DNA from 4 places in the Gordonia sp. AC31 genome. Region 3 is predicted to be linked to each of the others. Evidence: predicted binding sites of a transcription regulator. Region 3 holds the regulator's gene; each other region holds the start of a gene.
What was found. The regulator LexA, encoded in region 3, represses DNA repair genes until DNA is damaged. The targets are predictions, from matches to a motif close to CGAACANNTGTTCG.
Positions count from the first base shown of each region.

Region 1: a site for LexA is predicted at 5,139-5,152, ahead of Q9R39_RS12310 (DUF222 domain-containing protein). Genes of this name have one in related genera too.
Region 2: a site for LexA is predicted at 4,180-4,193, ahead of Q9R39_RS17540 (DUF222 domain-containing protein). Genes of this name have one in related genera too.
Region 4: a site for LexA is predicted at 3,932-3,945, ahead of Q9R39_RS09480 (DUF222 domain-containing protein). Genes of this name have one in related genera too.

Region 1 covers NZ_JAUZVK010000008.1:186,142-193,485, forward strand. Annotated here, with positions in the region: gene Q9R39_RS12305 (arabinosyltransferase domain-containing protein) at 1-3,349, shown strand, start outside; gene Q9R39_RS12310 (DUF222 domain-containing protein) at 3,405-5,108, opposite strand; gene Q9R39_RS12315 (arabinosyltransferase domain-containing protein) at 5,552-7,344, shown strand, end outside.
Region 2 covers NZ_JAUZVK010000015.1:47,900-55,243, reverse strand. Annotated here, with positions in the region: gene Q9R39_RS17550 (hypothetical protein) at 1-2,445, opposite strand, end outside; gene Q9R39_RS17545 (hypothetical protein) at 2,445-2,753, opposite strand; gene Q9R39_RS17540 (DUF222 domain-containing protein) at 2,849-4,108, opposite strand; gene Q9R39_RS17535 (helix-turn-helix transcriptional regulator) at 4,299-4,634, shown strand; gene Q9R39_RS17530 (SRPBCC domain-containing protein) at 4,631-5,107, shown strand; gene Q9R39_RS17525 (RsmB/NOP family class I SAM-dependent RNA methyltransferase) at 5,115-6,488, opposite strand; gene fmt (methionyl-tRNA formyltransferase) at 6,485-7,344, opposite strand, start outside.
Region 3 covers NZ_JAUZVK010000004.1:254,705-262,048, forward strand. Annotated here, with positions in the region: gene Q9R39_RS07135 (1-phosphofructokinase family hexose kinase) at 30-995, opposite strand; gene Q9R39_RS07140 (DeoR/GlpR family DNA-binding transcription regulator) at 992-1,762, opposite strand; gene Q9R39_RS07145 (phosphoenolpyruvate--protein phosphotransferase) at 1,912-3,621, shown strand; gene lexA (transcriptional repressor LexA) at 3,599-4,303, opposite strand; gene Q9R39_RS07155 (LysM peptidoglycan-binding domain-containing protein) at 4,528-5,067, shown strand; gene nrdR (transcriptional regulator NrdR) at 5,167-5,667, shown strand; gene hrpA (ATP-dependent RNA helicase HrpA) at 5,641-7,344, opposite strand, start outside.
Region 4 covers NZ_JAUZVK010000006.1:108,187-115,530, reverse strand. Annotated here, with positions in the region: gene Q9R39_RS09505 (NAD(P)-binding domain-containing protein) at 1-342, shown strand, start outside; gene Q9R39_RS09500 (helix-turn-helix transcriptional regulator) at 389-712, shown strand; gene Q9R39_RS09495 (hypothetical protein) at 709-1,323, shown strand; gene Q9R39_RS09490 (ABC transporter ATP-binding protein) at 1,320-2,216, shown strand; gene Q9R39_RS09485 (ABC transporter permease) at 2,213-3,442, shown strand; gene Q9R39_RS09480 (DUF222 domain-containing protein) at 3,976-5,673, shown strand; gene Q9R39_RS09475 (deoxyribodipyrimidine photo-lyase) at 5,696-6,985, opposite strand; gene Q9R39_RS09470 (FKBP-type peptidyl-prolyl cis-trans isomerase) at 7,000-7,344, opposite strand, start outside.

The sequences.
Region 1 (7,344 bases), on a different contig from region 3:
CCCACTCATGCCGGTGTCGCAGCGAACGGCCGAAATCGACTGGCCGCAGAACGGTCAGATCGGTTCGGTGTCGTCCCCGCTGATCGGTTACACGCCCGTCGACCTCGACGTCTCGATTCCCTGCACTGCCGTGAACGACCTGCCGCCCGGTGGATCGGTGCTGCTGTCCACCACGCCCAAGCAGGCACCGAAGTCCGGTGAGCGCGGCCTGTTCATCCGCAAGACCGGTGCTGCCGATGCGCCCCTGGACCGGCAGGGCGTCGAGGTGGTCATCCGCAACGTCTCGCTGGTGTCGGCGACGCTGCAGGACATGCGCGACCAGGGGTGCCGAGAGATCGTCGTGCACGCCGATTCCGACGCGGTGACCGCCGAATTCGTCGGCATGACGAGCGGCACCCGAAACGAGGACGGCGAGGACGAACCACTCGCCGGCACGACCGAGGACAAAGAGGCCTTCAAGTACTCGTCCGACCAGCGCCCCCAGGTGACCGGCCTCTTCACCGATCTCACCGGGCCGGCGGCCGACATCGCGGGACTCGACGCCCACGTCACCATCGATTCGCGCTACAACACCGCGCCGACCATCTCGAAGTGGCTGGTCGTGATCGTCGGAGTGGCGTCGACGCTACTGGCTCTGTCCGCTCTGGCAGCACTGGACTCGACCGACGGCCGACGGCATCGTCGGATCTTCCCGGCACGGTGGTGGCGACTCAATGCGCGCGACTACGTGGTGATCGGCGCGCTGATCGTGTGGCACATGATCGGGCCCAACACCTCCGACGACGGTTACCTCCTGACCATGTCGAGGGTGGCTCAGGACAGCGACTACACCGCGAACTACTTCCGCTGGTACGGCGCACCCGAGGCACCGTTCGGCTGGTACTACCAGGTCTTCGGACTGCTCAGCCACGTCTCCGTGGCCAGTCCGTGGATGCGTCTGCCCGCACTGCTGTGCGGAATCCTGGTGTGGCTCATCGTGAGTCACGAAGTTCTTCCCCGCCTGGGACGTGCCGCACTGACCCGCCCGATGGTCGCCTGGACGGCGGCGTTCGCGTTCCTCGCGTGCTGGTTCCCCTTCAACAACGGCCTACGGCCCGAACCGATCATCTGCCTGGGCGCCCTGCTGACCTGGTGTTCGGTCGAACGGGCCATCGCCACCGGTCGCATGCTGCCGGCCGCCGTCGCGTGCCTGATCGGAGCGTTCAGCATCGCCGCCGGCCCGACGGGCCTGCTCGCGGTGGCGGCACTGATCGCCGGCGCACGCCCGATGATCATGGCGCTCATCAAGCGAGCCCGCGTCGTCGCCGAACTGTCCTCCGCTGACACCGGATCCGCAGGATCGGCATCCGGCGATCCCGAGACCGCCGACCGCGATCGCAAACGCTCGCTGCGATGGTCGTTCGTGGCGCTCATCGCGCCTATCCTCGCCGCCGGAACCTTCGTCGTCTTCGTCGTGTTCTCGAACCTGACCCTGCGGTCGTTCGTCGAGGCATCGAGCATGAAGTCGGCGCTCGGGCCGTCGATGAGCTGGTACAACGAGATCGGTCGCTACTCGGCGCTCTTCGCCTTCTCTGCCGACGGTTCCATCGCCCGTCGGTTCGCGGTACTGGCCATGATCCTGGGCTTGGTCGTCTCAGCGGCAGTGCTGGTCCGCAAGAACCGCATCCCCGGCACCGCCATCGGCCCGACCCGCCGCATCGTCGCGATCACCTTCGCATCGCTGGTGTTCCTCATGTTCACGCCCACCAAGTGGACGCACCACTTCGGCGTCTTTGCCGGAATCGCGGCCGCCCTCGCCGCGATCGCGGCCATCGCCGCCAGCCAGCAATCCATGCACTCGAGGCGAAACCGCACCCTGTTCTGCGCGCTCGTCCTATTCATCGGCGGTCTCGCCTTCACCGCGCCGAACTCGTACTACTACTACTCCGCGTGGGGCATGCCGTGGGGCGTCGAGCAGGTCAAGATCGGCGGCATCATGCTCGGCAGCGTGCTGCTCTACGCCGCGCTCGCCCTGCTGTTGGTCGCGCTGTGGTTCCACTTCCGTGAGCCGTTCACCGGGACCGATCCGCACGTCGAGGAATCCACCGGCGCCGACGCCGCGCATCAGCGGTGGTACCGACGACTGGTCGCCTCGATGGCGGCCGCCCCGCTGGCCTATCTGGCGATGGCGGTGGTCGTCTTCCAGATCGTCACCGCGATCTTCGCCGGAATCCACCAGAGCTCGTCGTACTCGGTACCCCGGTCCAACTTCGCCGCCGTCGCCGGCAACCCGTGCGGGATGGCCGACAAGGTCTGGGTGGAGTCCGACCCCGACCGCGACATGCTCCGCCCGGTCGACCCGACGCTGCCCAACCCTCTCGGCGGACCGCCGCCCGCACCGGGCAGCGCGCCGTCCACCTCGGGATTCTTCCCCAACGGTGTGCCGACAGCACTCGAGTCGACGGCCAGCGAGGGGTCGCTGGGTGTCCTGTCCGGCGACGTCTGGCAGTCCCCCGACATCGTCAACTCCAACCCCGGCGGTACCGGCGGCGGCGAGATCGCCGAACCCGGGATCAACGGCAGTACCGCGGCGCTCCCGTTCTTCCTCGATCCCGCCTCGACGCCGGTCATGGGCAGCTACTCCAAGCTCGACCAGGTCCCGGCCCGCCTCACCTCCGGGTGGTACGCGCTGCCGCCGGATTGGCGGGACCGCCCGCTGCTCACGATGTCGGTGGCCGGTGAGTACGACAATCCGAACGTGATGCTCGAGTACACCGCGGACCCGATCGGTCCCGACACCCGCGATGCCGACCTCGAGGCCGCCGGCGACACCGAACTCATCGACCCGGGCCCGCGCCCGTCGTGGCGCAACCTGCGCTACAACACCGACGAGCTGCCGTCCGACACCACCGCCGTGCGGATCGTCGCGACCGACGACAACCTCGCCGAGGACCGGTTCATCGTGCTCACCCCGCCACGGATCCCGCAGATGGACACCCTGCAGGACGTGGTCGGCAGCACCGATCCGGTCCACATCGACTGGACTTCGGGCCTGGCGTTCCCGTGCCAGCGCCCGTTCACCCACGACGTCGGGGTCGCGGAGATCCCGAAGTGGCGCATCAAGCCGGGCTCAGACCTGGCAGCCGCGGTGTCGGCGTGGCAGAACCGCTTCGGCGGCGGCCCCCTCGGCTGGCTCGAGGTCTCCCAGCAGGCGACGGCGGTGCCGACCTATCTGATGGCCGACATCGGACGCGACTGGGGCGCCCTCGAACGCTACGAGCCATACGGCGACGTCGACACGCTCGCCGAGATCGAGACCGGCACCGCCACCCGCAGCGGACTGTGGAGTCCCGCGCCGTTGCGGCACTGACGGTTAGGCGGCCCGGTCGCCGCGGTGGTAGTCGGCGAGGCGATCTGCTTTGCCGTCACCGGTGGTCGGTGAGTATGCGTGCGAGTTCTGCTTCGACCGGGGTCAGCGGTGGGCTGGTGAGGTGCTCCGGCGGTGTTCGCGGATGGACCAGTTCGCGATAAGCGAGTTCGAGACGGAGGCCGCGGTCGCCGTAGCCGACGGCATCGGGGCGCCCGCTGCTCCCTGAGGAGCGCCCGGAGCTTGCGGAGGGCGCGTCACGAAGGGTTGGGCGCGAGTCATCGCCGGACCTGGTGGCAGGTCCGTGGATCTCGTTGCGCACGGTGTTCAGGTGTTCTGCGAACCGCCGGGGTATGTCGGGTCGGCGGTTGAGGCGCTCGGGGTTGGGCGGTGCACCGGGTTCGGCGTTCAACCGCCACAGGCAGCGGCCTTCGTCGGGTCCGGACCGGGCGATGCGGGTGGTGTACTGCCCGGGCTGGTCACCGACCATCCGGTTATGTCGCGGGCAGGCCGGGGCGAGGTCGTCGATGTCGGTGAGACCGCCCTTGGCCCAATCCCTGTGGGCGTGATGCATGTCGACCTGGGTGGCGGGCTGATCACACCCGGGTGCCGAGCACACTTCCCCGTCGGGGCGGGCGAAAGAGACGAGGCGCTGTTCGCGGGTGGCCAGACGTCTGCCGCGCCCGAAGTGCAGCGGCACAGTGGTGGCGTCTTTGAAGATCGCCAACCACGGCTGGACGTCACCGGCCATCGCGATCAAGTCCCGGATGGGCAGCAGGGTTCCGGTGGCGGTGGTCGCGAGTCCGGCTTCGCGGACGAGGTCGCCGAGGTCGGCTTTGATGATCAGTTGGACGGGCAGGCCGCGGTGCGAGGTGCCGAGTGCGCCGTCGGCGAAACCTGCGGCGAGTGCAGCGTCGAGCGCGTCGTGATTGGACTGGGCGAGGGTGCGGCCGTCGCGGTCGGCTGCGGTGGCCAGGGCGTCGGGGTCGGCGGCACCGGCCGGCCCGCTGGGCGAGGCGGGGTCGTCGGGGTTGTTGAGTCCGGGTTTGCCCCACACGGCGAACATCATGGTGAGTCGGGCGGCGAGTGCGGGTGTCAGGGTGCCGGAGATCTTGGCGGTGCCATCGGCGCGTTGCCGACCGATCCACAGGCCGCGGCGTCGTTTCTGGTCGGTGTCGTCGGTCAGGGTGCCGTCGGGGTCGAGGTGGGCGAGCAGGCGGGCACCGAGTTGGGTGATCTCAGCGGGGGTGTGGTCGGTGGCGATCTCGGCCATCTGCCGCTCAGCGGCGACCTTGATGTCGTGGTCGACGGCGACCGGGATGCGGTCGAGGACATCCAATGCGGCCTGCACGTGCGCGGTGCCGACCGCGCCGTGTGCGAACGCTTCGGCGAGGCAGGGGTATTCGGGTGGGAGGACCTCGCCGCCGAGGCTGGTCCGGTGGGCGGTGGCGTCCATCTGCTTACGGCGGCGCATCGGGTTCGACACTCGTAGCTGGTGCGTCATGTACTGCATGAGGGTGCGGCAGCCGGCCTTGCGGGGCAGGTCGCGAGCGACGGCCTGATCGATCTGCCGGTCACCGGCAACGGTCAGACGAGCGATGGCGCGTTCGGTCTCCGCGGCCACCTCAGCGAGTTCGGCATCGGTACACGGCGACAGATCCACGGTCTGCAACTTGTCGAGGGTGCGGTGGAGATCGGCCACCAACTCGACCACACGAGGCGAAGGCGCGTCGGTGCCGACGACCTGCTGGGAATCGAACATGACGGTCACCTCCCCCGAGAACCCGTGCTGCGAATGTACGTTCGACTGTACACGAAAGAAGGGTAAACGGCAGCTCGAAATACGTTGTCCAACAGAATCTTTGCTGCGCGGAGTTGCCACCTTAAATTGTCGGTGGTTGCTGGTAGTGTCCGCCCGCGGGCGAGAACTGTCTTTGCAGTGCGGAACCCTTCGTGACGCGCCCTCCGCAAGCTCCGGACGCTCCTCAGGGAGCAGGGGGTTGACGCGCCCTCCGCAAGCTCCGGCCGCCCCTCAGCAGCTGTGGCCTGACGGCCGTCGTGGACTGCGAAAGAACTGTTGTGCTCGGAGCGGGCCCACTTACTGCTCCCAGAGGGAGACCGGAGCCTGCGGAGGCCGTCACCAACCTCCAGAGCCGCGGGGTGGGCCCTAGGTACCCCGGGGGACGTCGCTTACGATGAGGCACCGTGCCTGTGACAGCCCCGACCTCGCCTGAGGATTCCGCCGAACCGTCCTCGTCGGGGCCGGAATCGTCGGGGCACGGGACCAGGATTTCCGCGGGCACCGCCCGGTGGATCGCGATCGTGGCGGGGATCGCCGGCATCGTGCTGTGTGCCCTCACCCCGCTGCTGCCGGTCAAGGCCGTCGACGCCGGTTTCGAGTGGCCGGCCGGGCAGGATCTGAACGCCGACACGTCGTCGGTGATGGCGCCGCTCATCGCGCAGACCCCGCAGACCCTCGACGCCCGCATTCCGTGCGCGACGCTGGCGTCGGCACCGGACGGCGTGGTCCTCGCCACGATGCCGACCAATGCACCACGCTCGAAGTCGTCGTCGCTGTGGGTCACCGCCACCGACGCCGCGATCACCGTGACCTTCCGGAACAGTCTCGCCGCGACCGCCTCCCGCGCCGACCTGAGCCGATGTTCGGACTTGCGCATCTTCTCCGCCCCCACCGGCCCGGGTGCGCAGTTCGTCGGGCTCGGCGAGTCGACGACCCTGCCGCCGGACCGCCGCCCGCAGGTCGACGGCATCTTCAGCAACCTCAGCCCGGAACAGGCACGCGACGCCGCTGGTAACGGCCTGCGCGTGCAGGTGGCCATCGACAACCGGTACGAGTCGTCCCCGTCGATCCTCAAGATCATCGTGATGGTGCTCGCCGCGCTGTCGGTACTCGTCGCCGTCGTCGCGCTCGGGCTGCTCGACCGCATCGGCGGGTACCACCGGCGGATCGGCGCGCGCACCCGCTCGTGGTGGCATTCACTGAAACCCCGGGCCAGCGACTTGGTCGTCACCGCGATCCTGCTGGTTTGGAGCGTCCTCGGGGCCGGTTCGCCCGACGACGGTTACATCCTCAACATGGGCCGTACCGCCGACGGTTTCGGCTACCTCGCCAACTACTACCGCTTCTACGGCATCCCCGAAGCACCGTTCGACTGGTACTACAGCTTCCTTGCGGCGTGGTCGTCGGTCTCGCCGTCCGTGCTGTGGATGCACATCCCGCAACTCGTCGCCGGACTCGTGTCGTGGTTCGTCCTGAGCCGGGTGCTGCTGCCACGCCTCGGCCCCGCGGTACGGCGCAGTTCGTGGGCCATCTGGGCGGGCGCCCTGACGTTCACCGCGTTCTGGTTGCCGTTCTGCAGCGGCTTGCGCAGCGAGGGGATCATCGTCCTCGGTTCGCTACTGACCTGGTGGGCAGCGGAATACGCCATCGCGACCCGGCGGCTCCTGCCCGCGGCACTGGCCGCCCTAGTCGCGGGCTTCACCCTGGCGCTCGCCCCGCACGGCGTCGTCGGCGTGGCCATCCTGCTGGTGGCGGCCCGCTCACTGCTGCACATCCTCATCGACCGACGGAACCGGATGGACGGATCCCGCTGGGCGGCAACGCTCGCCCTCCTCGCGCCGATCGCCGCCGCCGGCATGGTGGTGCTCATCGTGGTGTTCCGCGATCAGACCCTGGCCACCGTCCTCGAAGCGATCAAGCTGCGCTACTCGGTCGGGCCGGTCATCTCCTGGCATCAGGAGTTCCTGCGGTACTACTTCATCTCGGTCGTCACCGACGACGGCGCCCTCACCCGTCGCGTACCGCTGCTCCTGCTGCTCGCCGGCCTGTTCGTCACGGTCGCGGTCATGTTGCGGCGCACGAGGATTCGCGGAGTCGACCCGGGACCCGTCTGGCGTCTCATCGGCGCCGTCGGGGTCACCCTCCTCCTGTTCGCGTTCACGCCGACCAAGTGGACCATCCAGTTCGGCGTGCTCGC
Region 2 (7,344 bases), on a different contig from region 3:
GTCGACTTTCATCTTTTGTTGGATGAACGAAGCAGCTTCGCTCTCGTCAGTGACGTTCGCCATCACACCGGTGCGCTTCATCTCGGCGAAATCAGCGTCTTTGTTCCCCATGAACAGATCCCGAAAGCCAGGGTCATCGGCGAGTTCCGGGTGGGTCTCGAAGTATCCCGTGAGGATCTGCACGTACTTCGCGTTGGGATTGATCCCGTCGTCGAACATGTCGTTGCGTAGCTGCTGGATCTCTGGGTCGGTCTTGATCGTGTCCGGATCGGTCGGTAACCCGGACAGATCCAGCTTCACCTGTGGCGCCGCGGTGTCGATGAGCACTTTGACAGCTGGATCTAGACCCGGGACGGCCGTGAGAAGCGCTTTGGCGCTGTCGAACATGGCGCCGGCGACCGCCGCGTCGTGGGCGGCCAGGTGCCTGCCGTCGATTTTTGTTTCCTCGATGTGCGCGTCCAATCCGCCGATCATTGCTCCTTCGAGGCGTCCGGTGACTTCACCGAGCCCGTAGTCGTGCGGGTTCTTTCCGAACTCCTGTTGCATCACATCGACCTGCAAGGCGGTCAAGGAGTTGACGATTCTCCCAGCGGCGGCATCCGAATTCAGTACTTCGAAGGTCGACTTCAAGTCGCTTTCGTCAATTTTCGATACACCGTGCGTATGAAACAGCTCTGGATCTGCGCCTGCCAGGACAGCAGTATGTGAGCCGATCGCCGAGGCCAGCGAGCGAGTGAGCTCAGGGTTGAGTTCACCCAAGGCCATCTTCCGATCTCCGATGTCGATCAGCGCATCTTTGTTGTCGCCGAAGTACTGCGCGAGCGCCGTCGAGATGTTGCCGGCTCGTTCGCTTTCGAGCACTGCCTCCGGGGAGCTGCCTTCAGGGGCGTAGGCAGCACCCGGCATCCAGTCGAACAGCTTGTTGATCCCGTCAGCATGCTTACCCGCGCCGTCTGTCCAGTCGAAGGTCAGGAGGTGTTTGAGCGCTTCCGTGTCCTTGAATGATCGGTCGTTGCCGTCGAGGTCGAACGTCTTCGGCATCGAGTTGTCAGACGGATTGCCGGTTGCCGACATTACCGCGTCGTGGACAGCGATATGGTCCGACCCTGCAACTCCGAGCATTCGGTTCAACAGGGATTCCACGGACGAGTCGGCTATGGTGCCGTCCTGCTTCGAGACGAGACGCTCATTCTCGTCGCCCGCCGCGATTTCACCGGCGCGCGCGATGAGAGCCCTGTCGACATCGCTGCCCAGCTGAACAGATTGCAACCCGTACGAGGCGAGACCCGAGTCCTCTGACCGGTGTTCCAAGACGTCCATGAGGTCGTTGAAGTCGTCAACAGAGCCGAGCCGGGTGACCTCGATCATCCGGCTACCGTCTACGCCAGACGGATCGTTGGAGATGCTCGCCTTCGACGCTGCCGGACCGCTCAGAAGGTCCCGTATCGGCGCCGGGAGTTGGTTCAATCCTCCTGCCACGACTGGCGAATTTGTTCCCAAGACCTCGGCGATCGAATTCGAATCGGTCTGTCTGGTCCGCAAGTTCGGGTTCCCCAACAGATAGACGCCGTCGCCGAGACCTCGTTTCAGGTTCTCTCGCTCTGCGCCGATGTATCTGTCGCCGAACGACTTCAGGGCATCAAGAGATAGCGGCTGTCCTTCGGGTCCACCACCCCAACTCGGTGTGTAGATCGCTTTCAGGTAATCGAACTGCTCCTTCGAAATCTCCGCGAAGTCCCCTCGGGCCAACGCGGCCCGCTGTTCCGCGGTCAGGCTGGTGGCTCGGAAGAACCGATCCCGCTGCTCCTTCGTGGCACTACCACTCATGATGGCCTGGACATCGATGCTCGCCTGGCCCGGCGAGTAGCTCGACGCGAGTGGCGCATTACCTTCGGCATCGCCAAAGGCTGCCGCGAGAACTCTCGCCCCGTTGCGATCGTCCTCGCCCATCTGATCGGCCAGGGATTGCAACAAGAGGGTCGCCGTCTTGGCCTCCTCCGCCCGGGCGGCCTGAGCGTCGAGAATCGAGCGCTCGGTCGCACTTCCCGCCTCCACGCCCGTGAGCTCGGCCGCATAGTCTCGGGTGTCTCGTACCGTCCAATCGTCGCCGACGCTGAACTCGTCCCGTTCCAGTCCGAGCGCTCGGATCAGCGCGGTGGTGCGATTCGGACTGATTGCAGATGACGTATCCCGCAGGACAGTGGCGGCGCGGGTGAGGTCGGACCCCAGTTTGTTGATCTCGGTCCGATCGGAGTCGGTGCGAGTCTCGCAACCGCGTTGGGAGTCCCCCACCCACCCTTTGGAGTCACCCGCTTTCATCGGCGCTTCGGCCATCCTCTGGGTGAGATCCCTCAGGTCATCCACGGCCGCGTCGAGCGCAGTCGCGACCGCATCCAAAGACATCAGGTCCCAGCCGTTGACGACGGAACGCGACGGACGCGACATCAAAACTCGCTGATGGCACGGAAGCCGCTGGCCAGGGACTCCTCGGTATAAGCGACGTCGCCGGCGGCCTGGTAGCAGGTCTGCGACACCTGGTCCATCCTCGCCGCCGCGCGGCCCAGCAGTGAGCGGACGGTGTCGTCTTTCCCGGCGCACGCCGCACCGATGGCCGATGCCGGCATCGCCCCCGACGCATCGTCGAAGGCGGACTTTCCGGTCCACAGAGCCCGTGTCTCCGACGAGCATCGAGCGAGCGCATCGCCCACGCCGGTGATGACACCCAGCTCCTCGACACCGAACCGCTCAGCCATACAAACCCCCGAGTTTGCACCGACAACGACGTGGCGGACCGCCACGACGAACAACCTAGTACAGCATCACCGGACTGCGCGTTCGCCATCCACAATCACGACGCCGCGAGTATCTGGATCAGGCTGGTTTCGACGCCGCTGCGTCCTGGCGGTTGATGCCCGATAGCGGGTGGAGCGACACTGCGGTGTCGTCGCGCGGTCGGGGTGATCACGTCGATGACACGGACGCCGTCCACCATCTTCACGTCGTAGAACCAACCGCGGGCCTCCTTGGCGCGGTTGTGCAGGACGCAGGTTCCATCAGCGTTGACCGCGCTCGTCGGGCCGTGGCGCCGATGCGGTGTGGCGTGGTCGATCTCGACGATCGGTGCACCGCAGTAGGGAGTCCGGCACCGTTGGTCACGCATCCGGATGAACTGGGCGAGAGCGGTTGGGAAAGCTCGTGCCCGTGACTCCATCGCCACCAGCGCGCCATCGGACGGTCTCGCGTACAACTTCCGCATCGTCGAGGCGGTCTCCCCCTCGGGCGACACCGAATCGGCCACCAGCAGCCGCGCGACCGTCGCCGGGATCGGTCCGTATCCGTGGACGTCGGCGGCCGAATCGTCTAGGCCGAACAAGGACCGGTCGGACAGAACGACATTGAGCGCGATCGGTGTCGGCTCTGCGACAGCGCGTCCGGTGACACGTTCGACCAGGGTGTCGGTCATGACCTGTGCATGATTTCGGTCGTCCTGTCCGACCACTGAGTCGGCGTGCTTCTTCAACGCGGCGTACACCGCGATCCCGTCCGCCATCGGCAGCAGCACCGACAGTTGCGTCATCAGATCCGGCGCGGGTCGCACGCTGACGCGGCGGTCCTTCTCGGCCTTCGATTTACGTGCCACCACCGCTTCGGAATTCAGCTCGTACGCGTGGCGCTTGGCCGATGCCTCGATCTCGCGGTCGGACACCCCCACCAGCGCTGCGGGATCGGCGCAGATCCGGCGGTCGATCTCCTCACGCGCTTCACGTGTCAGATAAGCGGTTTCGCGTACCAGGATCGTGGCCCGCCACTCGGTGAGCACACCGGAAGTCAGTGCCGCCATCGTATGGGGCATCTCGTGCGCCAGGGCGCGGGCGAATCCGAGGCACTGGCTTCCCTTTCGGGGCGAGACCTTGCGCGCCAGACCGATCTCGGCGGCGAGTCCGCGACCGCGCCGGCGCTCCGGTACGTTCCGTGCGGCTTCGTCGGCTGCGCGCAACGCGTCGAGATTCGCGGTCTCACGCACCTGGGCCGCCGTGCATGCCGACTTGATCTCCTCGAGAAGAGTGAGCCGATCCACCGACTCCGCCTCCTCGAGACCCACCGGCATTGCCGACAGCCCACCCACGATGGACCGTAGATGCTCGGTAGCCAAGAGGCCAGTTGCGCCCGAAGAGTCCTCGTACATACATTCGATAGTATCTCAAAAGCAGCACTTGGCGATGTACTTTCCACAAGGCCGACGCCAGATTTTCACTTAGCCGTTGAGTTAAGCGATGGGACCTGCAACACTTAGCCTTATGGCACACAGTTCGGTCGCACTCGACGAGATCTTCGGCGCTCTGTCGGATCCGACGCGCCGCGCCGTCGTCGAACGCCTGGGGCGTGGGCCGGCCAGCGTCGGCGAACTCGCCGACCCCTTCCCCATCACCCTGCCGTCGTTCATGAAGCATCTCCGCGTGCTCGAGGACAGCGGGCTCGTCTTGACCAAGAAGGTCGGACGCACGCGGATGTGCACCCTCGACAGGCGCCGTATGCGCCGTCTGTCGACGTGGCTCGAACATCAGCGCACCGTGTGGACCGAACGCACCGACCGTCTCGAAGACTTCGTGACCGACACCGAGGAGACACCATGATCGACCCAGAACTCGACCTGACCCTGCACCGGGTGATCGGTGCTCCGCGACAGCGCATCTGGGAGGCGTGGACCCAGCCGGAGAAATTCGCCAAGTGGTGGACGCCGGCTCCGACCGTCACCCGCGTCGACCGCCTCGAACCCGAACCGGGCGGTGGGCTCGTGACCCGGATGAGCGACGACGGAACCACTTTCGTCCCACACATGGATGCCGTCTTCCTCGTCGTCGATCTCCACGAGCGCCTGGTGTTCACGAATGCCGTCGACAGTTCGTGGCGCCCTGCCGAGCCGGCTCCGGTCCCCATGACCGCCGAGATCTCTCTGGCCGAGCACGCAGACGGAACCGAGTACAGCGTCGTCGTGCGCCATCGGAGTCCGTCCGATCGTGACCGCCATGAGGAGCTCGGGTTCTACGACGGCTGGGGTTCGGTCACCGCTGCGCTCGCCACCCTCGTGCAAAGCAGAACGTCCTGACCCGGAACTAGTCCCGCGTCAACGCCGCCAGGAACATGGCGTCGGTGCCGTGGACATGCGGCCAGAGTTGAACGTGGGGTCCGTCGCCCAACAGGTCCGGGCCGAGCTTGCCCACCGTCACCAACGGGCGGGCGTCGAGTTGGCGCACACCGTCCGTCGACGCCAGGACGTCGGCCACCACCGCCGTCGTCTCGGCCGGGTGCGGCGAACATGTCGAATAGACCACGATGCCACCGGGTTTCACGAGACGCAGCGCTTCGGCGAGGAGCTCCTTCTGCAGGACGACGAGTTCGTCGACGTCGGCATTGGTCCGGCGCCAGCGGGATTCGGGTCGTCGGCGAAGCGAGCCCAGGCCCGAGCACGGAGCGTCGAGCAGGATGCGGTCGCAACCGGGGTCGAGCCCACTCGACCGGGCGTCGGCGACATGGATGCTGACCGGGAGGTCGGAGACGACCTTGCGGATCAGGCCGGCGCGATGCTCGGACACCTCGACCGCATCGAGTCGGGCACCGTCGATCTCGGCGAGCGAACCGATCAATGCGGCCTTCCCGCCGGGGCCGGCGCACATGTCGAGCCACCGCCCACCGTCGTCGGCGACCTCGGCCACGGTCACCGCACGGGCGATCAGCTGACTGCCCTCGTCCTGGACACCCGCGTACCCCTCACGGATCGCGGCGACGTCGCCGGGATCGCCGCCCGGGAGGTACACGCAGTACGGGGAGTAGTCGCCGACCTCGCCCTCGCTGGTGAGAGCGAGTTCTTCGGCGGTGATGAGCCCGGGACGCGCCACGAGGTGGACCGGCGGTCGCTCGTCATCGGCGGCCAGCGCCGCCTGCAGTTGTCCCGCCGAGCCTCCGAGCGCATCTCGGAACACCTCCGCGATCCACCGCGGATGCGCGTACTGGAAGGCGAGGTAGCCGACGAGATCGGCCGCGGGCGAGGGGGCGAGCTCCTCCACCCACATGTCCTCGTCCTTCTGCGACACTTTGCGCAGCACCGCATTCACGAAACCGGATGGTCCCATCCCGTTTTCGGCGCGCACCAGGTCGACCGACGTGGACACCGCCGCGTGCGCACCGACCCTGGTCCGCAACAACTGATAGGTGCCCAGGCGCAGGACGTCGAGAACCGTGCCGTCGATGTCGGCGACCGGCCGTTTCGCGGCGGAGGAGATCACCGCGTCGAGTAGACCCTGGGCCCGCGCGGCCCCGTAGGCCAGCTCGGTGGCGAAGGCAGCGTCTCGTCCCTCGATCTTCCTGTCGCGCAGCATCTTCGGCAGGACGAGGTTGGCATACGCGTCGCGTTCGCGCACCGCGCGGAGCGTGTCGCGGGCGGCCACGCGCGCGGGATCGAGGTCCTTCTGCCGGAACTTGCCGCTCATCCCAGGACCGTCCCGTCGGTCAGGCGCGCGCCACGAGCCCAGTCGGCGGCGGGCATGGGCTTCTTCCCCGGCGGCTGTACGGTGCCGAGTTTCACCGGCTGCGAACCGGTTCCAACGAACACCGCCTTCTTCGTGACGGCGAGTGCACCGGGCGCCAGGCCGCCGTCCCGCACCGCATCGGGCAGACCGGGAGCGTCGGTCGACGCGACCGACACCGGCCCGACCTTGATCCGCGCGTCGTCGAGGCTCGTCCACGGTCCGGGTGCGGGCGTGTAGGCGCGAATCAGGCGATCGATGATGTGTGCCGGCAGTTCCCAGCGGATCCGCGCGTCTTCGACCTCGACCTTAGGCGCGTGGCTCACCCCCGTGGTGGGCTGCGGTTCGGGGGCGAGTTCGCCGGCCTCGAGGCCGTCGAGCGTGGACAGCAACAGTCCCGACCCGGCATCGGCGAGACGCCCGAGTAGATCACCGCTGGTGTCGGTGGGTCGGATGGTCTCGGTCAGCACCCCGAAGACCGGACCGGTGTCAAGACCCTTCTCGAGCCGGAACGTGCTGGCCCCGGTCACCTCGTCGCCGGCGGCGATCGCGGCCTGGACCGGAGCGGCACCGCGCCAGGCGGGCAGCACCGAGAAGTGCAGATTGATCCAACCGTGGCGCGGCAGGTCCAGCAGTCCGGGCGGTACGAGCCCGCCGTAGGCCACGACGGCACCGCAGTCGGGAGCCCAGCGCCGGAGCACGTCGTCGACCTCCGGCTCCGACAACCGGCGCGGGGTGATCACCTCGAGCGCATGCTCGTCGGCGAGTTGCCCGACGGGTGACCGCATCACCTTGCGGCCGCGGCCTGACACGGCGTCGG
Region 3 (7,344 bases):
GGATGTGGAGACTCGCCGGGACGGTGCCGTCAGGTCATGCGCGCGGCTCCCGACAGTTCGGTCACCCGCACGCCGGGGAGGTCGAGGTGGTCGGGCGTGGGGGCCTGGGTGCCGGCGAGCGATGCGGCCGCCGCGCCGTACGCCACGGCCGACCGGAGGCAGTCGGCGGGCGCGGCCCCGGTGCTCTGCGCGATGAGGTAGCCGGCCAGTGACGAGTCGCCGGCGCCGACGGTGCTGCGCGGGACGATCGGCGGCGGGGTCGCCGACCACACGCCGGATGCGGTGACCAACACGGCCCCGACGGCGCCGAGGGTGGCGAGGACGTTGCCCCCGATCTGTTCGGCGATGGTCGCAGCGGCGTCGATGACCGGTCCGAGATCGTTGCGCGCGAGTGCTTCTCGGAGCTGTCCGGGGTCGGCGCCGGTCAGTTCGGCGAGCTCGTCCTCGTTGGGCTTGATCAGGTCGACGCGACCGGTGACGCTGGCACGGAGGGGAGCGCCCGAGGTGTCCACCGCGACCCGGCAGCCGGCGAGGACGAGGTCGTCGGCGATCGAGCGGTACCAGTCGTCGGGGACGCCGGGAGGCAGCGACCCGCAGAGGGTGACCCACTGCGCGGAGCCGGCGTGCTCACGGATCAGCCCGACGAGCGCCTCGCGGTCCGGGCCCGTCAAGGTGACGCCCGGTGCGTTGATCTTGGTGGTCGTCCCGTCGGATTCGGCGATGGTGATGTTGGACCGGACCTCGCCGTCGACCGGCACGGCGTCGTAGGGGAGTGCGAGGTCGTCGAGTGCGGCCCGCAGCGGGTCGCCCGGCCGCGCCGGGAGCAGTGCGCGGGTGGCCAGGCCCGCGGCCGCGACGACCCGGGCCACGTTGACGCCCTTGCCGCCCGGCTCGGTGCGGACCACGCCGGCGCGCTGCACCTCGCCGCGGGCGAGCGGTGCGCCGAGTTCGAGGGTGCGGTCGAGACTCGGGTTGGCGGTGACGGTGACGATCATGCGATCACGACCTCGACGCCACGCGCGGACAGGGCCGCCGAATAGGCCGGGTCGATCCCGGAGTCGGTGATGAGGACGTCGACGTCGTCGAGTCCGGCGAAGGAGGTGAGGTCCTCGCGGTCCATCTTCGAGCTGTCGGCAAGGACCACGACCCGTTGCGCGGCTGCGACCATCGCCGCCTTGACCGCGGCCTCGTCGGGGTCGGGTGTCGACAACCCGTGGGCCTCGCTCAGGCCGTTCGTCCCGATGAAGGCGGTGGTCACGCGCAGTCGGCGAAGCGCGTCCACGGTGTCGACGCCCACGGTCGCCTGGGTGAGACCGCGTACGCGTCCGCCGAGGGCATGGAGACCGTCGGGATGGGTTCCCGCGAGCAGGCCGGCGATGGGCAGGCTGTTGGTGAACAGGGTGAGCCTCCGATCGGGAGCGGTCGCCTCGGCCGCGCGGTAGGTGGTGGTGCCGGCGTCGAAGAGCACCGAGCCGCCGTCGGGCGGCAGGAACCGGATGGCCGCCCGGCCGATCGCGGTCTTCTGCTCGATCTGGCTCGACTCCCGTTCGTCGATCCCGAGCTCGCCGAGGGTGCGCATGATCTCGGCGCGCACGGCGCCGCCGTGGACCCGCTGGAGATGTCCGGCGCGTTCCAGTACCGCGAGATCGCGTCGGACGGTCTCGCTGGTGACGTCGAATTTCTCGGCGAGCGCGGCCACGGATGCCCGCCCCGCGAGTCGCACCTCGTCGACGATCGCCTGTTGTCTCTCCTCGGCGTACACACCGCTCCGATCTCCGGTTTCGACCAACCCGCTTGTTGAGGCGTGTGGGATTGGATGTTGTAGTAATTGTGTTTACGCCTGTTTGTGTTGACAAGTCAAGCACTTTTTGTAACGGTGGTCACATCGGTAGTCGAGTGAGAGGCAAGACGATGGCGCAGATCCTGACGGGAACCCCGGTGGTCGGCGGGTTGGCCCACGGTCCCGCGCTGTGGCCGGGCGAGCGACCCGACCACTCGCCGGAGAAGCTCGGCGTCGGTGTGGAGATCGCCGAGGAACGGCGCGCCGACGAGGTCACGCGCTTCGCCACCGCGGCCGGCGCCGTCGCCGCGCGGCTGCGCACGCGCGCGTCGCAGAACACCGGGGTGACGGCCGAGGTGCTCGCCGCGACGGCGGGCCTGGCCGAGGACCGCGGCTGGATCGGTGCCGCGACCGCGCTCATCGGCAAGGGCGCCCCCGCCGAGGCCGCTGCCGTCGCGGCCACCGAACAGTTCGCGGCGGTGTTCACCAAGCTCGGCGGACTGATGGCCGAGCGGGTCACCGATCTCAACGACGTGCGCGACCGGGTCCTCGCCGAACTGCTCGGCCTACCCGAACCTGGTGTGCCCACTCCGGAGGTGCCGTCGGTCCTGCTCGCCGACGACCTCGCGCCCGCCGACACCGCGGGCCTCGACCCCACGAGCACCATCGCCCTCGTCACCCGCCTCGGCGGACCGACCAGCCACACCGCGATCATCGCGCGCCAGCTGGGGATCCCGTGCGTGGTGGCGGTGGCCGACCTGGACGAGATCGAGCCCGGCACAACCGTTCTCGTCGACGGCAGCACCGGGCGGATCGAGGTGGAGCCCGATGCGGAGGCGGCCCGGGCTCGCGTCGACGAGGATCGGCGGCATGCCGCACTCGTCGCCGGCTGGACCGGTCCGGGGCAGACCGCCGACGGGGTGGCCGTGGCGGTGCTCGCCAACGTCGCCGACGGATCGTCGGCACGCGCCGCGGCCGGGTACCCCGTCGAGGGCGTCGGGCTCTTCCGCACCGAACTCGCGTTCCTCGAGCGTGCCGACGAACCGTCGGTGGACGAGCAGGCCGCGATCTACCGGGAGGTGCTCGATGCGTTCGACGGGCAGAAGGTGGTCATCCGCACCCTCGACGCCGGGTCCGACAAACCGCTCCGGTTCGTGACCCATCCCGACGAATCGAACCCAGCGCTCGGCGTGCGGGGCGATCGGATCGCGCTGGCGCACCCCGAGATCCGCGCGCATCAGCTCGACGCGATCGCGCAGGCCGCGTCGGGGTCGGCCGTCGCGCCGTGGGTCATGGCGCCGATGATCGCCTCGCCGGCGGAGGCGCGCACCTTCGCCGCCGAGGTCCGCGGCCGTGGTCTGGTCGCCGGGGTGATGATCGAGGTGCCCGCGGCGGCGATCCTGGCCGAAGCCGTCCTCGCCGAGGTGGACTTCGTATCCATCGGCACCAACGATCTGACCCAGTACACGATGGCGGCCGATCGGATGTCGGCCGATCTCGCCGGACTGACCGACCCGTGGCAACCGGCCGTGTTGAGCCTCATCGCGGGTGTCGCGGCAGCGGGTGCACGTCAGGGAAAGCCGGTCGGGGTGTGCGGCGAGGCCGCCGCCGATCCGAACCTCGCCTGCGTGCTCGTCGGTCTCGGGGTCACCTCGCTGTCCAGCGCGCCGGCTGCTGCCGCGGCCGTGGGGGCCCGGCTCGGCGAGGTGTCCGCACCGGACTGCCGGGCCGCCGCCGAGGCTGCCCTGGCCACCTCGGATCCCGCCGCGGCGCGCGAGGCTGCCGCGGCGGTGCTCGACGGTTCGGTCGGTGGAGAGGTCAGACTCGCCGCATCACGGTGACGACCTTGCCGAGGATGACGGCATCGTTGCCCGGGATCGGATCGAACAGTTCGTTGTGCGGCATGAGCCAGACGTTCGGGCCCTGACGCTTGAAGGTCTTCACGGTGGCCTCGCCGTCGATCATGGCCGCGACGATGTCGCCGTTGTCGGCGACGTTCTGCTGCCGGACCACGACCCAGTCGCCGTCGCAGATCGCGGCGTCGATCATCGACTCGCCGACGACGCGCAACAGGAAGAGCGATCCCTCGCCGACGAGCTCACGGGGCAGTGGGAAGACGTCCTCGACGGCCTCCTCGGCCAGGATCGGACCGCCGGCCGCGATACGGCCGAGAACCGGCACGAAGGTCGGCTCGGGAAGCTGGCCGGCCGTCGGGGTGTCCGGCGACGGGGTGTCACTCGGGGCGATGTTGACCGCACGGGGACGGTTCGCGTCGCGCTTGAGCAGCCCCTTGCGTTCCAGCGTCCGCAACTGATGGGCCACCGACGACGTCGAGGCCAGGCCGACCTCGTCGCCGATCTCCCGGATGCTCGGCGGATAACCGCGCTCGCGCACCGAGCGGCGGATCACCTCCAGGACCCCGGCCTGTCGCGGGGTGAGTGAGGCCTCGGCGGCGGCGGCGTCGAACGGGGCCTCGTCGTCGGCGCCCCGCGCTCGGCCGCGCCTATCGCCGGTGTCACTCATGTTCGGTTCCTCTCGTCTTCGGAACGTGCTGGTAGATGGCTTGCGCCGGGTCCGAGCCTAGCGGAGTGCGACCGGCACCTCAAACATTTGTTCGATGTGTCGCGAGACTTTGTCGGGACGTCGTGCTACAAATTCGAACATCAGTGCATCGAACATCTGATCGATGTTCGAACACCGACCGCCACACCCCGCACGATCCAGACACCAGAACACCGGAGGGCACCATGCGCACCGCCACTCTCGTCGCTCCCGTCCGCACCGACCGTCCCGACGCTGTCCGGCCCCCCACCGACCGCGCCGATCGGGTCCGGACGCGCGCCCCGCTGTCCGACGGCGGCCGCCCGGTAGACAACCGGCCGGCCGGCACCCGACCGCGGGGTGCGTCGCCGGTGACCCCGCGGGTGGGCGGTACCCACTGTGGCTCTTCGGTCGGGGTGCGCGGGCGTGGCCCGGTCGGACCCGACGCGGCGGTGTTCCGTCGCCGCCGCCGCACCGCGGTCGCGCTCCTCGCCGGCGTCGGGCTGGCGTTCGTCGTGTGGGTGTTCGGTGTCGTGGGCCAGAACTACTCGGACTCGCTGACCCCGTCCGCCGTGAGTGCCGAGGTCGTCCACGTGCGCTCGGGGGACTCGCTCAGCTCGATCGCCGGCCGGGTGGCACCCGAGATGCCGCGCGAGGTCGTGATCGACGAGATCGTCGCGATGAACGATCTGGGGTCGAGCGCGCTGCAGGTGGGCCAGCCCCTGCTCACCCCCCGGTACCGCTGAGGCCGGGCGGTATCCTCGATGTCACAGGGGCCGGCCGACAAGCGGCGGGGCGCACGCTTCGGGTGCGTTCCAGCGTCCCGCGACCTGCGTGAGGACACGATGCGCTGCCCCTTCTGCAAGAACGACGACACCAAGGTCATCGACTCGCGTGTCGCAGATGAAGGGCAGGCCATCCGCCGCCGTCGCTCCTGTGTGGAGTGCGGTCGCCGGTTCTCGACCGTGGAGAGCGCCGTGCTCGCGGTGGTCAAACGCAACGGCGTGACCGAACCGTTCAGCCGGGAGAAGGTCATGCGCGGCGTGCGGCGAGCCTGTCAGGGCCGCCACGTCGCCGAGGACGCGCTCGCGCAACTCGCCCAGCAGGTCGAGGACACGGTGCGCGCCAGTGGATCGGCCGAGATCCCCAGCAACGAGGTCGGACTCGCCATCCTGGGTCCGCTCCGCGATCTCGACGAGGTGGCGTATCTGCGCTTCGCCTCGGTGTACCGGTCGTTCGACTCGGTGGAGGACTTCCAGCGCGAGATCGACGACCTGAAGGCGGCATCGGGTACCGGGAGCGCGCTCGCCGAACCCGTGTCAGCCGAGTCGGTCCAGAGCTCGTAGGACCCGTTTCTCCGACACCGGGAACGCGGTACCGAGACGCTGGGCGAACAGCCCCACGCGCAACTCCTCGACGAGCCACTGCGCTTCGTCGTCGACCACCGCCCGCCGGTGCTCGGGTACCTGTTCGATGCGCTGGGCCCACCGTTCGACGGCGCGATCGACGGCGGCCACCCCGGCCTGGTCGCGTGCCGCGGACGCGGGTAGTGCCTCCAGACGTGCTTGCGCGCCGTCGAGATAGCGCGGCAGATTCTCCAGGTGGCGTCGCGCGGTGGCCGCCACGAATCCATCGAACACGAGGTGGGCGACCTGTTCGGCGACGTCGTCGGCAGCCAGCGAACCGGCGTGCCGGTCGATCGCCGCCCGCAGCGGGGCCATCCGTTCGAGGGCCGCGACGGCCAGCGAGAAGTAGTCCGGTGCGGCCGCGGCGACCCGTGGCCGGATCTGTTCGAGCAGCGCCGAGAAGGACTGCGGTGAGCGAACCGCGGCGAGCTCTGCGTCGTCGATGTCGGCGACCGTGTCCCGGGTCGCCCGGCGGGTGCAGTCGGCGAGCAGTGCCTCGATGGTCGAGTACGGGCTCTGGCTCAGGGCGAGTCGTTCGACCGGACTCAGCGAGCCGGCGATCCGCTTGTGCAGCGGAGGTATCGCGAGGTCGAGGAGGGCGACGATCCCGCGTCGCAGGAGGCGGTCCCGTGTCTCGGGGCTCGCCGCATCGACGACGACGACGCCCCGCGCGTGGCCCTTCTCGTCGGAGACCACGTCGATCGTCGGGTACCGGGTCAGCCGCTGCCCCGCGACATCGACCGTCGTCTGCTCGGCGAGCGAACCGATCCCGTCTGCGGTCCAGGTCCGATACAGGGTGCGCGACACCGTCTTCGGCGCCGCGGGCGTTCCGGTCTGCTGGAGTTCGGGCAACGAGTCGGCGCGGGCGACGATCCGCCCGGAGTCGTCGGCCACCGCGAAATGCATGCGCAGGTGCGGCGGTACCCGGTCGGTGTCGAAATCGCCCGCGGTCACCCGCATCCCGGTGATCGCCGAGAGCTCGCGGGCCAGCCCGGTGGCCAGCGGCTCCTTGCGCGGGGTGAGCCGGCCGAGCGCGAGTTCGGCGAACCGCTGCGCGGGCGACATGCTCTTGCGGAGCTGTTTCGGCAGCGACTTGACCAGTGCGGTGGCCAGTTCGGCGCGCATGCCCGGGACCGACCAGTCGAAGCCGGCCGGTCGGACATGGGGTAGCAGTGCCTGCGGGATCACGACGGTGACGCCGTCGTCGGGTGCGCCCGGTTCGAACCGGTAGCGCAGTTCGAGTCGGGTGTCGCCCTGCTGCCAGGCGCCGGGATAGTCCGTGGGGGCGACGTCGGTGCCTCCCGTGACGTCCTCGGGGCGCAGATCCAGCAGATCCGGTTCGGCCCGGCGGGCCTTCTTCCACCAGGTGTCGAAGTGCCGGGCCGAGGTGACCTCGGCCGGTAGCCGCTGGTCGTAGAACTCGAAGAGCTGGTCCTCGGTGATCACGAGACCCCGGGTGCGCGTGCGGTTCTCGACGTCCGAGGCGGCCTCGAGAAGCGTGCGATTGCGGTCGAAGAAGGCGTGCTGCGTCCGCCAATCGCCCTCGACGAGAGCGTGCCGGATGAACAGCTCCCGGGAGACCACCGGGTCGATGGGGCCGTAGTCGACGCGCCGGCG
Region 4 (7,344 bases), on a different contig from region 3:
ATCACCGAGACCGGGGTGTGCTGGGACTGCGACGGACCATCCGGCGACTCCCCCGATCACCCGGACGTCCCGGAGCACCTGGATGTCGACGTCATCTTCTGGAACACCGGTTTTCGCAGCGCCATCGACCATCTCGCCCCGTTACGCCTGCGCGCGCCGGGTGGCGGCATCACGATGGCCGGCCGCCTCGCGACGGTCGTCGACGCCGATCCCCGGATCCAACTGCTCGGCTACGGCCCGTCGGCCTCGACGATCGGGGCCAATCGCGCCGGGCGGGAGGCGGCACGGGTCGCGGCCGAGCTGCTCGGGGTGCCCTTACGCTCTTCTGGGAACACGGCGTAGTTGTCACCACTTGACAAGGTGTTGTGTTTTCACAACACTGAGTCAGGTGAGTCCAATACGCCGTGGGGAAAAGCTCCCCATCTACAACCGCATCGGCGTGCTGCGGGCGGAGCGTCGGATGTCGCGGGCCGAACTCGCCGCAGTCGTCGGCATCAACGTCCAATCGGTGGGCGCACTCGAGCGCGGCGACAACTACCCCAGCCTCGACCTGGCGTTCCGCATCTGCGACGTCTTCGATTTACCGGTGGAGGCGGTGTTCAGCCGGCACGAGTTCGAGGCGATGTCGTCGGCGCTGTACCGGCGCCAATCGTCGCCCCGTCAAGAACTGCACCCAGCCACCCACACCGACGAGTCCGGAGGTGAACGATGAACGACCCCAATTCGGCCATCCCCGAGGAGGCCACACCCGCCCTCTGGCGCCGCTACGAGGAGTGGCGGGGCCGCCGGCACCAGGAGTTCAACGACAAGAACGCACACCGCCTCACCTCGTGGCGCACCCGGCGAACCTATCGACGACTCGTGCTCGTGCAGGCGTTCTTCGCCATCCTGCTGATCCTCAGCTCGATTCTCGCGTTCTTCGACACCGGTATCTTTCTGGTGCCCTTCCTGATCGGACTCGCCGGCATCATCACGACCCTGTACCTGACGCGGATCGTCACCGGGTCGATCGCCGACACGCCGGTCACCGCTCTCGATGAGATCCAGGTGGCGCAACGCAATTCGGCGCGTTCCATCGGTTTCACCGTTCTGTACAGCCTGATGTTCATCCCGTACGCGGTGCTGGTCGTCCTCAGCTTCGACGACCAGGTGTCCGGCCAGGCGGTCTACGGATCGGCCATCCTGCTCATCACGCTCGTCCTGGCCGCGATCTGCGTACCGACCATGCTCACCGCCTGGTGGATGGCGGATCCGGACCCCGAGGATCTCGAAGCACTGCCATCGGATACGACAACCATTCCCAGTGAGGAGAGTGCGCAATGACCGCACCACTGATCGTCGACGGGCTCCACAAACGGTATGGAGACCTCATCGCGCTGCGCGACATGACCTTTTCCGTCGACCCGGGTGAGATCTTCGGGTTCGTCGGCAGCAACGGCGCCGGCAAGTCCACCACCATGCGCATAATCCTCGGCGTGCTGGCCGCCGATGCCGGAGAGGTTCGCCTCGGCACCCAGCCGATCGACCTCGATCTGCGTCGTCGAATCGGGTACATGCCCGAGGAGCGAGGCCTGTACCCCAAGATGAAAGTCGGCGAACAGCTGACCTTTCTCGCACGGCTGCACGGGATGTCGGCGGCCGAGGCGCAGGACTCCGTCAAGCGGTGGACCGACCGCCTCGGCGTGGGCGCCCGCCACGACGACAACGTCGCCGACCTGAGCCTCGGCAACCAGCAGCGGGTCCAGCTCGCCGCCGCCCTGGTCCACGATCCCAGCGTCCTGGTACTCGACGAGCCCTTCTCCGGCCTGGACCCCGTCGCGGTCGACGTGATGAGCGACGTGCTCAAAGAGAAGGCAGCCGAGGGCATCCCGGTGATCTTCTCCTCGCACCAACTCGACCTCGTCCAGCGGCTCTGCAACCGTGTCGGCATCATCGCGCGCGGTGAGATGCGCGCCCTCGGCACGGTCGACGACCTGCGTGCACGCGAGGGCATCACCCTCGAGATCACCGGGCCGCGTGCCGATGTCGCGTGGGCCGACTCCCTGCCCGGTGTCCGCGGCGTCGACTACGGCGAGACGACCCGCCTGCTGATCGACCCGGATATCGCCGACGATCAGCTGATCCTGGCGACCGCCCTCCGGAACGGGCCGGTGCACCGGTTCGCGACCTCGACCCCGTCCCTGACCGACCTGTTCCGAGAGGTGGTTTCCGCATGACCACGCTACCCGACACCCCGGTGGCAACCACCGGTTCCGATCCGAGAGCATCTGCCGCACAGGCGATCCGACTCGTCGCCGGCCGCGAGATCACCACGCGCGCCAAGACCAAGTCCTTCGTCGTCAGTACCGCGCTGCTGATGATCGTGATCGTCGCCGGGTCCATCATCATCAACCTGTTCTCCGGCGGCGACGACGTCGAGAAGGTCGCCGTCGTGGGTCAGCCGGCCGCCGTCACCGAATCCATCGTCTCCATCGGTGAGGCCTCCGGCACGACGATCGCCACCGAGCCGGCCGACACCGTCGAACAGGCACGCGATCGGGTCAACAGCGGCGACGTGAAGGCCGCGCTGGTGCCCGGAGAGACGCCGGGATCGTATGTGATCATCACCAAGGACAGCCTCGAACCGGCTGTGGAGGGCCCGATCCGCACCGCGGTGTCGCAGGCGAATCTCTCTGCGGCACTGGCCGAACGCGGTGTCGATTCCGCCACCCTGCCGACCGTGGACATCTCGGTCTCGCAGACCGAACCGGACAACCCCGACGAGGGACAGCGCCTGCTCATCGCGATGGTCGGGGTGGTGCTGCTCGTCACCGCGATCATGATGGGCGGCACGATGGTCGCCGTCGGCGTCGTCGAGGAGAAGACGTCGCGCGTCGTGGAACTGCTCCTGGCGACCATCAAGCCGCTGCATCTGCTGTGGGGCAAGATCATCGGCATCGGTGTGGTCGCCCTCGGGCAGGTGGTGCTGCTCGGTGCCACCGCGCTGATCGCGGGCACCGCGACCGGAATCCTCACCCTTCCGGGCGCCGCCATCGGGATGTTCGCGGCGGTGATCGCCTGGTTCCTCCTCGGCTTCCTGTTCTTCTCCTCGCTCTACGCGGCAACCGGGGCCATCGTCTCCCGGCAGGAGGAGCTGAACTCGTCGTCCGCGCCGCTGACATTCCTCGCGGTCGCGGTGCTGTACTCCGGCATCTTCGGTGTGCAGGCAATGGATTCGACGTTGATCGAGGTGCTCAGCTGGATACCGCCGTTCAGCGCGGCACTCATGCCGATGCGCATCGCGACCGGTGACACCGATGCCGTCCAGATCATCGTCACCTTCGGCCTGATGGGCGCCGCGTGCGCGGCCGCCACCTGGATCGCCGCGCGGATCTACCAGCGGTCCATCCTGCGCACCGGCTCGCGGATCGGCTGGGGCGAGGTACTCAAGCTCGCCCGCTGAGCCTGAGGAGCGAGCTTGCGAGCGTCACCCTCCGATCCCTGAGGAGCGAGCTTGCGAGCGTCACCCTCCGATCCCTGAGGAGCGAGCTTGCGAGCGTCACCCTCCGATCCCTGAGGAGCGAGCTTGCGAGCGTCACGAAGGGTCCTGTTGCGATGCGTGACAGGACCCTTCGCCGCGCCCTCCGCTGGTCGAGCCGATACCCCCCCTGCGCTGGTTGAGCCGGCAACGAGCCGCTAGGCGAGTCGCCCCCCGCTGGTTGAGCCGGCAACGAGCCGCTAGGCGAGTCGCCCACCCCCGCTGGTTGAGCCGGCAACGAGCCGCTAGGCGAGTCGCCGTGTCGAAACCACTCGGCGACCCGACGATCTCAGCCATCGACAACCCGGGCGGCACCATACCGCAACGCCCAGAATCTATTTCGTCGACAACGATGTCACTCCTGTGGAGACTCATCCGGAATTGTCGGTGGTCGGGTTTACATTGTTTTTCAACGGATCACCTGGTCGCAGCGGGTGGGTGGACAGGCGTCGGGGGGCGTGGTGAAGGCGTGGATCGATCTACCGGGCGAGTTCGTCGCCGGGGTCGATCCTGCCCACGCCGCCGAGTCCGACATGGTCATGTTGATGGCCGGCCTCGACGCCACCCGGCGCGGCGAGTCCTACCTCGCCTGGCACCAGTATCAGACGATCGCAGCGATGACCGACCGCCTGATCACCACCAGCGCGTCCGGGTTCGTGATGGACGGCCATGCCGATTGCGCGGCCCGCATCGCCCGCCAGGCCGGGGTGTCGCGACGGCATGCCGAAACCCTGATCGATGAGGCGATCGCGCTGCGGGATCGGCTCCCCGAGGTTGCCGACACCCTGCGTGACGGGGTCCTGTCGCAGTGGCAGATCCGGTTGGTCATCTCCCGCACCGAACTGATCCCTACCGATGACCCGATCACCCCCGCGTTGGATGCCGAGATCGCCGACACTGTGCGTCGCCGAACAGGTGTGTGGGATCGGGCGCGCCTGCGGGACATGGTCGACCGCCTCGTGTTCCGCCACGACCCCGACGCGGTACGCCAACGCCGCCAAGACGCGATGGATCAACGTGGGGTGTGGACCCACGAACTGCCCGACGGCACCGCCGAACTCACCGCCGTGATGTCGGCGGAAAACGTGCGGATCTCGGCCAAAGCCGTCGCCATCCTCGCCGACACGGTCTGCAAGCGGGATGCCCGCACCCAGGGGATACGACGATCCGATGCGATGTTCGCGCTGTTGACCCGCACCAGCTTCGACTGCCAGTGCGACGATGAACAGCCGTGCACTGCCGACATCCCGGACCCACAGAGCGTCCTCGACGCGGTCCGCGCCGAGATCGTGATCCACGTGGTCACCGATGCCGCCACCCTGGCCGGGGCACCCGGGGTCGGGTTCCTCGACGAACACGGCATCATCAGCGACGAACACGTCCGTGACCTCGCCGCCCGCCCGGACGCCACCCTGACCCCGGTCACCCCCGCCCGCACCCAACCCACCTACGTCGCCCCCAGCACCAACGACGATGACCAGCGGCGGAGCGCGCAACGCCCGGCACCAGCCGACGACACCCGAGCCGACAGCGAGAATCATTCCACCGCAACGCACTTCGGCGACTCGACCGATGCCACCGCCGCATCGGTCGCAGTGGTCTACCCGGCGACCCATCCCGGCAACGGGTACCGGCCCACCACGTCGTGCGCCGATTTCGTGCGGGTGCGGGACGGGTATTGCACCGAACCCGGCTGTACTCGTTCAGCGTTCGCGTGCGATCTCGACCACGTCACCGAGTACGACCACACCGACCCCGCCCGCGGTGGGGCGACGTCGAGTGAGAACCTCAACGCCAAATGCCGTCCCGGTCACCTGATGAAGACCCACGGGGACTGGGTTGATGTGCAGTACCGCGACGACGACGGCCGCCTGGTCACCGACTACGAGACCCCCGAAGGGGTCACCCTGCCCGGGGATGCCGAAACGCTGGAAGACACCTTCCCGAACCTGCGGCGGATCCGGTTCGAGCAAGCCGCCCAAGCCCCACCCACACCACACGTCATCACCTCCGACGACAACCCGGAGCGCACGCACAGCCGACTGGACGCCAAACTGGCCCGCCGGCGACAAGAACGCGCCCGAAACAAGAAACGACGCGAGGCCGAACTCGAAGCCGACCGTCGCGACTTCCTCGAGAACCCGCCACCATTCTGACGGACTTGTCCTCTGAGGTCAGCTAGATCTGGCCGAAACGCCGGAGCGCTTCCTCACGCTCGGCCTTGTGATCGACCATCGGCTCGGGATAGTCGTCGGCGTCGACGTCACCGACCCAGCGTCGGATGTACTCGCCGTCGGGATCGAACTTTTTGGCCTGCGCCTCGGGGTTGAACACCCGGAAGTACGGCGCCGCATCGGTTCCCGTACCGGCGGCCCACTGCCAGCCGTGGTTGTTCGACGCCATGTCACCGTCGATGAGCTGCTCGAGGAACCATTCCGCTCCCCACCACCACGGCAGGTGCAGGTCCTTGACGAGGAAGGACGCGGTCACCATGCGCACCCGATTGTGCATGTACCCGGTCTCCGCGAGCTGACGCATCCCGGCGTCGACGAGCGGAAAACCGGTACGCCCTGCCTTCCACGCGTCGAAACGCTCGTAGGCCTTCTTGTCGGTGTCGAGGTCGATGCCGTCGAACTGTCGATTCCAGTTGTGCCACAAGCTATGTGGCCAGTGGAACAGCACGTCGGCGTAGAAGTCGCGGAAGGCGAGTTCGCGTAGATACGCTTGCGGCCCCTTGCCCTTGCCGAGATCGGCGGCCATCGTGCGGGGATGGATGTTGCCGTATTTGAGATACGCCGACATCCGGCTGGTGCTGTCACCCGCGGGATCGTTGCGGCCGGAGTCGTAGTCGGCGAGACCGTTGTCGACGTACTCGGCCCACCGCTCGAGCGCCGCGTCTTCACCGGCGGGCAACGACAAACCGGTCGGCGACTTCGGTACCTTGATGCGCCCGGTCTTCGTCAGGTCCGACGGGTCGACGATCTTCTTCGCAGGCACCGACGAGTCGGCGGGCGCACGCCAGCCGTGGTCACGCCACCGCTTGAAGTACGGGGTGAACACCTTGTACGGCTCCCCGTCGTCTTTGGTGACGCGACCGGGTGAGACGAGGTACGGCGACCCGGTCGCCACGAGCTCGATGTCGCCGAGCGCGTCGGCGACGGCCTCGTCGCGTCGGCGGCCGAACGGGGCGAAGTCCTCGGAGATGTGCACCCGTTCGGCGTCGACCGCCCGGGCCAGCTTCGGGATCTCGACCTCGGGTCGGCCCCGCACGACCAGCAGCTTGCCGTCGAGCTTGTCGTCCAGTTCCCGCAGGGAGTCGAACAGGAACGCGAGCCGCCGCTCGCCCGCGGACTTCTCCAGCCGCGGGTCCACCACAAAGCACACGAGGACCGACGAATCGGTCCTCGAGGCGGCCGCGGCGAGCGGCGGGAGGTCACTCAGGCGTAGATCGCGCCTGAGCCAGACCAGTTCGGTGGCGGACGTCAGCCCACTCCGAGCAGGTCGATGACGAACACGAGGGTCCGTCCCGAGAGACGGTGTCCGGCACCGGCGGAGCCGTAGGCCAGCTCGGGCGGAACCGTCAGCTGGCGGCGTCCGCCGACCTTCATCCCGGGGATGCCCTCCTGCCAGCCCGGGATCAACCGGTCCAGCGGGAAGTTGGCCGACTGGCCGCGATCCCACGACGAATCGAACTCTTCGCCCGTCTCGTAGTCGACCCCGACGTAGTGGACGTCGACGATGCCGCCGCGAGCGGCTTCCTCGCCCTCGCCGACGATGAGGTCGGAGATGGTGAGGTCGGCCGGCGGGGGTCCCGCCTGGAACTCGAC